DNA from 2 places in the Sphingomonas sp. UYAg733 genome. Region 2 is predicted to be linked to the other one. Evidence: predicted binding sites of a transcription regulator. Region 2 holds the regulator's gene; the other holds the start of a gene.
What was found. Region 2 encodes LexA, which represses DNA repair genes until DNA is damaged. Its sites were predicted from a motif close to GTTCCNCNCTTGTTCT; they were not measured.

Region 1: a site for LexA is predicted at 2,611-2,626, ahead of radA (DNA repair protein RadA). Genes of this name have one in related genera too.

What each region holds. Positions count from the first base shown of each region.
Region 1 is NZ_JBSRZE010000002.1:370,978-375,190, forward strand. Features, by position in the region: gene ACVWZA_RS06820 (cation:proton antiporter domain-containing protein) at 1-53, opposite strand, end outside; gene ACVWZA_RS06825 (iron-sulfur cluster assembly scaffold protein) at 53-487, opposite strand; gene ACVWZA_RS06830 (CvpA family protein) at 484-1,053, opposite strand; gene radA (DNA repair protein RadA) at 1,215-2,588, opposite strand; gene ACVWZA_RS06840 (glutathione S-transferase family protein) at 2,691-3,395, opposite strand; gene ACVWZA_RS06845 (glycosyltransferase family 4 protein) at 3,493-4,213, shown strand, end outside.
Region 2 is NZ_JBSRZE010000003.1:28,299-32,511, reverse strand. Features, by position in the region: partial or broken gene ACVWZA_RS07540 (ComEC/Rec2 family competence protein) at 1-1,696, shown strand, start outside; gene lexA (transcriptional repressor LexA) at 1,674-2,339, opposite strand; gene ACVWZA_RS07530 (molybdopterin molybdotransferase MoeA) at 2,396-3,586, opposite strand; gene ACVWZA_RS07525 (hypothetical protein) at 3,757-4,213, shown strand, end outside.

The DNA of each region.
Region 1 (4,213 bases), on a different contig from region 2:
AAACCGAGCATGACCACGCCATCCCGCAGCAGCGAGGTGGTAGCATGCTCCATCAGTGCGCCGGCTCTTTTGTTGCGGCCAGCGCGGCATCCGCGGCAGCCTCGAACGCGAGGCGGATCGACGCGTGGCGCGCGCTGTGCGGTAAGGCGGGCACGAACAGGTCGAAGCCGGTCCAGCCGGGCAAAGGCCCCGCGCCCGCCAGCCATGCGGTCAGTGCGTCGCGCGCCTCGGCCAGCTGCCCCGGCGTTTTGCCGATCACATCCGCCGCCAACAGCGACGATGATGCCTGACCCAGCGCACAGGCGCGGACCAGCATGCCGACTTCGCTCACGCGTCCGTCGGCGTCGATATTGATATCGACCGTCACCCGGCTGCCGCACACCGGCGAACGCTTTTCCGACGACCCCATCGGGTCGGTCAGCCGCTCCTGATAGGGAATCGTCGCGGCAAGCCGCAGGATATCTTTATTGTAGAGCGGCGCGTTCATGGCCGTGCCTCTTCGGTCACATTGCTCGCGGCACGCCCGTTATCGTTCAAGCCGAACACGGGCTGTCCCTTGCGCCGCCGATCGACGAAATCGGCGATGCTCGAGCTGGTCGTATTGAGCAACGGGTACGTTCGCGAATCGGTCAGCCATAAGGGCCGGCTGGCCGGGCCGCCGCTCATCGTGTCGGTGACCAGGACGACGAGCAGAAAGACGAGGCTCGACAGGATCAAGCCCTTGATCGCGCCGAAACCGAAGCCGAGCGCACGATCGACCGGCCCGAGCACCGATGTCCGCGTGCGGTTGCCGAGCGAACTCGCCACCATCCGCCCGGCGAAATAAGTCACCCCGGTGATGACCGCAAAGGCAAGCACCGCAGCGCCCGACACGGTGCCGACGATCCCGGTCATCATCGACGCGACCGGGGAATGCAGCATCTTCAGCGCGAAGATGATCGCGACCCAGGCGAACAACGACAATATCTCGGTCACGAAACCACGCATCAACCCCAGCCCGGCCGAACCGAGCACGGCGATCAGGACGAGGATATCGAGTGCGGTCAGTCCCATCGTGTGCCTTCATACCTATCAAGCGCGGACCCCAATCTTCCGTTCGTTTCGAGCGAAGTCGAGAAACAGGCCCCATGCGTCGCGCATGGTTTCCCGACTTCGCTTGAAACGAACGGAAGGTGTATCCGAGGATCGGAGATAGAGCGCCGAGCCCGGCCGCGCTACCCACGCCCGAGCATATGGTCAACGAAAGCGCCGAGCGTCCTGAACCCGGTCAGCTTCAACCCGCTCTTGTCGTCGGTCACCGCCGCCGGCACCAGAGCGCGTTCGAACCCAAGCTTGCTCGCCTCCTTCAGCCGCAAGGCTCCGTGCGCGACTGGGCGGATCTCGCCCGACAAGGCGATCTCGCCGAACGCCACGGCATCGACCGGCACCGGCCGCTCGCTCAGTGCCGAAACCAGCGCTGCCGCGACCGCCATATCGGCGGCGGGGTCCTGCACGCGGTAACCGCCGGCGATGTTGAGATAGACCTCCGAGGTCGAGAAACTCAGCCCGCAACGTGCCTCGAGCACGGCGAGCACCATCGCCAGCCGCCCCGAATCCCAGCCGACCACCGCCCGCCGGGGTGTCGCGCCCGAGGCAAGGCGCACGACCAAAGCCTGGATTTCGACCAGCACTGGCCGCGTGCCCTCCAGCGCGGGAAATACCGTCGTCCCCGTCACGCCCTCGTCACGCTGGGTCAGGAATAGCGCTGATGGATTGGATATCTCGGCCAGCCCCTCGGCGACCATCGCGAACACGCCGATCTCATCGGTACCGCCGAAGCGGTTCTTGATCGCGCGCAGGATACGATACTGATGGCTGCGCTCGCCCTCGAAGCTGAGCACCGTGTCGACCATATGTTCGAGCACGCGGGGGCCGGCGATGCTGCCGTCCTTGGTGACGTGACCGACCAGCACCACCGCCGTGCCGCGTTCCTTGGCAAAACGGATCAACTCCTGGGCCGAGGCGCGGACCTGGCTGACCGTGCCGGGTGCGCCCTCGATCAGGTCGGAATGCATCGTCTGGATCGAATCGATCACCAGCAGCGCCGGTGCCTTGCCCTGCCCCAGCGTGGTCAGGATATCGCGCGTCGAGGTCGCCGCGGCGAGCTGCAGCGGTGCATTGCCGAGGCCAAGGCGCCGCGCGCGCAACCGCACCTGATCCGCCGCTTCTTCGCCCGAGACATAGACAACCGACAACCCGGCGAGCGCCATTTTCGCCGCCGCTTGCAACAACAGGGTCGATTTACCGATCCCCGGATCGCCACCGATCAGCGTCGCCGACCCCTCGACGAACCCGCCACCCAAAGCGCGGTCCAGTTCGGCGATGCCACTCGGCATGCGCTCAGGCAGCGCGATCTCGGCGTCAAGCCCGACAAGCTGGAAAGCACGACCGCCGGATTGCAGATTATGCTTGGCCTGGAATGGCGTGACAGTGCCGCCGGCCTCCTCGACCAGCGTGTTCCATTCCGCACAATCGGCGCATTGGCCGGCCCAGCGATGCGAGACCGATCCACAGGCCTGACAGACATAGCGCTTTTGAGGTTTTGCCATAGAACGGCGATGTAGCTGAAACGGAACGAGAGGGGAACATGCTTCTTACTCCCGTACCTTCCAGGAAGGGGAGTAAGAAGATCACCCCGCTATAAATGAACCTTACGCTCGCGCCGGGATCGCCAATCCCCGCTGCACCGCCGGCCGCGCCAACCCGCGCTCCAGCCAGGCCGCGACATTCGCAAAATCATCGAACCCGACCAGCTCGCGCGCCTCGTAAAAGGTGATCAGATTGCGCACCCAACCCAGCATCGAGATATCGGCGATCGAATATTCGTCCCCCAGGAACCAGTCCTTGCCCGCCAGCGCCGCATCCATCACCCCAAGCAGCCGCTTCGCCTCATCGACATAGCGCCCGAGCGGCCGCTTATCCTCCCACGCCTTGCCGGCGAATTTGTTGAAGAAGCCGACCAGCCCGAACATCGGCCCGACGCCGCCCATCTGGAACATCACCCACTGGATCGCGTGCCAGCGTCCGGCCGGATCGGCGGGGACGAACTTACCGGTCTTGTCGGCAAGATAAAGCAGGATCGCACCGGATTCGAACAGGCCGAGCGGCTTGCCGCCGGGTCCGTCGGGATCGACTATTGCCGGAATCTTGCCATTGGGATTGAGCGATACGAAGGCGGGGCTTTTCTGGTCGTCGCTGGCGAAGTCGATCAAATGCGGCTCATAAGGCAGTCCGGTTTCCTCCAGCATGATCGACACCTTCACCCCGTTCGGCGTGGGCAGCGAGTAGAGCTGGATCCGGTCGGGGTGCTGCGCGGGCCAGCGCTGGGTGATCGGAAAGCCGGACAGGTCGGTCATGAGCGCATCTCCTTGGTTCGCCCTTATCTAGGCACGGGCCGGGACTGTTCCACCCCATCCCTTGCGGGGAGGAGAGAAAAGTGGTGGATGCGCTCGAATGCAGGCCACCGAGCTCCGCGTCGCGCTCTTCAGCGGCAATTACAATTATACTAGGGACGGCGCGAACCAGGCGCTCAATCTGCTGGTCGGGCACCTGCTCGCGCAAGGCGTGAAGGTGCGTGTCTATTCGCCGACCAGCCGCCGCCCGGCCTTCGCGCCGACCGGTGATCTGGTCAGCGTGCCCTCGCTCAAGCTGCCGGGCCGCGACGAATACAAGATTGCGCGCGGGCTGCCCGGCAGCATCCGACGCGATATCGCGGCTTTCGCGCCCAACATGATCCACGTCTCGGCGCCGGAGTTTCTTGGCCACCGCGCGGTGACCTATGCGCGCCGCCACGGCATTCCGGCGGTCGCATCGCTGCACACGCGGTTCGAGACCTATCCAAGCTATTATGGCCTGAAATTCGTCGAGCCGGCACTGATCAAGCTGTTGACGCGTTTCTACAATCGTTTCGACCAGGTGGTGACGCCGGGTCAGTCGATGGCATCGATGATCCAGCATTGGGGCGTGACCACGCCGGTTTCGATCTGGTCGCGCGGCGTGGACCATCAGCGCTTTCGCCCGGGCGCGCGCGATCTCGACTGGCGGCGCTCGCTCGGCATCGCCGATGACGAGGTCGCGATCGGCTTTCTTGGCCGGCTGGTGCTCGAAAAAGGACTGGATATCTTCGCCGATGTCGTCGCCGCGCTCCAGGCGCGGGGCGTGAAGCATCGCGTAC
Region 2 (4,213 bases):
GCTGCCGGAGCATGTGCGCGTAAACCTGGCCGAGGACGATGTACCCGCGGCGCTCACGCGCGGCGCGACGATCCGGTTGAAAGCGCGGTTGATGCCACCGCCCCAACCCGCGGTGCCGGGGGCCTATGATTATGCCCGCGTTGCCTGGTTCGACGGGATCGGCGGCACGGGACGTGGCTTCGCGCCGATTGCGGTGATCGCAGCGGGCGACGCGCCGGGCGCGGGCCTGCGCGATCGGCTCTCGCGCCATATCCAGAGCCACGTCGATGGCAGCGCGGGCGGGATCGCCAGCGCACTCGCGACCGGCGACCAGGGCGCGATCGCCGAGGAAGATGCGGAGGCGATGCGCCGTTCCGGCCTTGCGCATCTATTGTCGGTCAGCGGACTGCACATCACAGCGGTTGTGGCGGCGACAATGCTGGTGGTCCTCAGGCTGTTGGCGCTGAGCCCCTGGCTTGCCCTTCGTTTCCGCTTGCCGCTGATCGCCGCGGCAGCCGGTGCCGCGGCGGCGATTGGCTACACCCTGCTCACCGGATCGCAGGTGCCGACGATCCGCTCCTGCGTCGCGGCCCTACTCGTGCTCGCCGCGCTAGCGATGGGACGCGAGGCGATGACCTTGCGGCTGGTCGCGGCCGGTGCGGTGGTCGTGGTGTTGCTCTGGCCCGAAGCGCTTGCCGGGCCGAGCTTCCAGCTATCCTTCGCCGCGATCACCGCGATCGTCGCGCTGCACGAACATCCGCGCGTGAAATCCTGGTTCGCGCCGCGCGGCGAGCGCTGGATCGCCAGGGTCGGCAGGGGGCTCGGATCGCTGATCCTGACCGGGCTCGCGGTGGAATTTTCACTGATGCCGATCGCGTTGTTCCACTTTCACAAGGCCGGTTTTTACGGCGCACTGGCCAATATCGTCGCGATTCCCTGGACCACGTTCGTCGTGATGCCGTTGGAAGCGCTGGCGCTGTTGCTCGATACCGCCAGCCTCGGCGCACCCTTATGGTGGCTTACCGACCATTCGCTCAACCTGTTGTTATGGCTGGCGCGGACGACCGCCGGACTGCCCGGGTCGGTCGCGGCACTACCAGCCATGCCTGCGGGCTCCTATGCGTTGATGGTGCTGGGTGGATTATGGATTGCCTTGTGGCGCACGAGATGGCGGCGGCTCGGGCTGGTTCCGCTTGCGGCCGGAATCCTGTGGGCGTTGATGACGCCGGCACCCGATCTGCTGATCACCGGCGACGGGCGTCACGTCGCGATCCGTACGACAAATGGCGGGCTGGCTTTGCTGCGTGACCGGGTCGGTGATTATACGTCAGACATGCTCACCGAAAATAGCGGGGTCGACGGCGAACCGCTATTGCTGTCAGATCAGCCCGACGCGCGGTGCAATCGCGATCTGTGCCTGACCGAGCGGCGTATCGGCGGCCGGACCTGGCGCATCCTCGCCACGCGCAGCGCCTATCTGGTGCCGGCTGGCGAGCTGATCGCGGCGTGCAAAGGGGCGGACATCGTGATCAGCGATCGGCGCCTGCCTATGGCTTGTACACCGCGCTGGCTGAAGCTCGACCGGCCGACCCTGGCACAGACCGGCGGCGTCGCGATCACGCTTTCCAGCGGCAGTGTCGCCACCGTCTACCAGCCGGGTGACCGCCACCCGTGGCGGACGCCCGGCACTGAAATTAATCGTAACGGCGCAAAAGGCCGGCGAGCTTACCCTGAACGCGGACCTGCGCCGGGGAATAACGCTGCGCGTCATAAGCCCGGTTCGCCGGGTCGAGCCGGACCATCGCCCCTTCGCGGCGGAAATATTTGAGCGTCGCCTCGCTATCGTCGATCAAGGCGACGACGATTTCTCCGTCGCGCGCCGTATCGGCGCGGCGGATCAGCGCATAGTCGCCGTCGAGGATGCCAGCCTCGACCATCGAGTCGCCCGACACTTCGAGCGCATAATGTTCGCCGCCACCGAGCAATGCAGCGGGAACAGCGAGCATCGAACTGCCCTCGAACGCCTCGATCGGCACACCGGCGGCGATGCGGCCGTGCAATGGGATCTCGATCACGTCGTTGGCGGGTTCGGGCAGGACCCGGATATTGGCCGGTGAAGCAGGCGTCTTGCGCGCGACATCGCCGCGTTCCGGCACTTTCAACACTTCCAATGCGCGGGCGCGATTGGGCAGGCGGCGAATGAACTGGCGTTCCTCGAGCGCGCTGATCAGGCGGTGCACGCCCGATTTCGACTTGAGATCAAGTGCCTCCTTCATTTCCTCGAACGAAGGCGACACGCCGGTTTCGGCGAGACGATCACTGATGAAGCAGATCAGCTCATGCTGTTTGCGCGTTAACATCCGAATTCCTCCGTCGGAACAGACTGGGAACGTTTTCGCAATGTTCCTCGTGCTTGTCAAGCGATGCGCAGAGTATCGACGATTTCGCCCGTCGCGGCGGCGGGCGCATGGGGCGCGCGGAGGATCAGGCAGTCGGCGCGCGAGAGTGTGCGGAGCATCGACGAGTCCTGGATCGTCGAGGCGAAAACCCGGCCATCACGGGTTTCCGCGCGCAGATAATCGTGACGATGGTCATTGGCGGCGAGCGCTTCGCCGAGCATCGCCGGCGTCGTGCGCGGCAGCGGATCGGCCGCGCCGGCCATTGCGGCGATCAATGGGCGCAGGAACAGCGTTGCGGTGACGAAGGCGGAAACCGGGTTGCCGGGGAGGCCGAGCACGATCGCTTCGCGGAGCCGCCCCGCCATCATCGGCTTGCCCGGGCGCAGCGCGACACGCCAGAAATCGATAATGCCCCCCGCGGCCTCGAGTGCGGGGCGAACGAGATCATGATCGCCGACCGACGCGCCGCCGGTGGTGACGAGGATATCCGCATCGACGCGCGCCAGGGCCGCGGTCATCACGTCGAGACGGTCGGGCAGGATGCCGAAATCGACCACCTCGACCGGCAAGTCGTCGAGCATCGCGGCGAGCATCACGCCATTGGATTCGGGAAGGCCCGCGCTACCGATCGCCGCACCGGGCGCGGTCAATTCGTCGCCGGTCGCAACGATCGCAACGCGGATCGATCGGCTTACGTGAAGTGCGCCATGCCCACCGGTCGCGGCAACCGCGATGCGCGCCGGTGTGAGGCGTTCGCCACGCGCCACGAGGATGTCGCCAGTTGCGAAGTCGAGCCCTTTGCCGCGTGTATTGCCGCCGAGCCGGCGCGGACCTTCGCCGGCCAGTGTCACGATATTCCCGTCGTGCGCGACTTCCTCCTGGATCATCACCGTATCCGCGCCCTCGGGCATCGCCGCACCGGTGAAGATGCGAGCGGTTTCTTTCGCGCCGACAGCCCCGGCGAACGGCCGGCCGGCGGCACTTTCGCCGATCAGGGTGAAAGGGCCGGGCAGGTCGGCGTAGCGAATCGCATAACCGTCCATCGCCGAAAGATCGGCGGCGGGCTGAGTCCGCAAAGCGACGATGTCGGCCGCCGCCCAGCGATTGGCGGCGGCGCGCAGCGTTACGGTTTCACTCGAAACGCGGGGCGCGAGCGCGAAAAGCCGCGACTGGGCCTCGGCGAGAGGAAGAAGAGCGGGTGGGTTCACAGGCGGTGATGTACCCGGCAGGCCGCGCCCGCGTCCACCATGCTAAACAAGAGCAAGGCGAACAAATGCAAGCCCGGCAGCACCGACCCTCGATGAACGACCGTGCCACGCCGGGTTCAGGAACATTGCGCCATGTTCCACGCTTTGGGGCGCACCAGGAGTTGGATGCCATGACCAAGCGAATACACCCGAGCCTTCGCCGGGCCAGTGCCGCGATCGCCATTGCGGCGTCGCTGATGCTTGCCGGATGCAATCCCGAGGCCGCGACCGACAGGGACAAGGCTGCCTATCAATTGCCCGAACTGCCGGCGACGCTGCCGCTCGCGGCCGGCGCGGCAACGGCTATCCGGCCCGCTGCGGCGGTGGCGGCACTTCCTGCGGCACGTCCGATAAGGGCGGTGCAGCTGGCCGACCCGGGCCAATCCTATGCCTATGCCGACGATGCCTGGGGCTTTGCCGACGCGCTCGGCGACGCGCCGCCCGATTACGGCTTCGACTATGACGAGGTCGAGCCTTGGGCTTGGCAGGGCTATGACGATTCGATCGCTTTTGCCGAGCCGATCGATGACGGATACCGCTATTATTATTACCGCCCGGGCGCCGATTCGCCCTATTTCGTGCGCGATG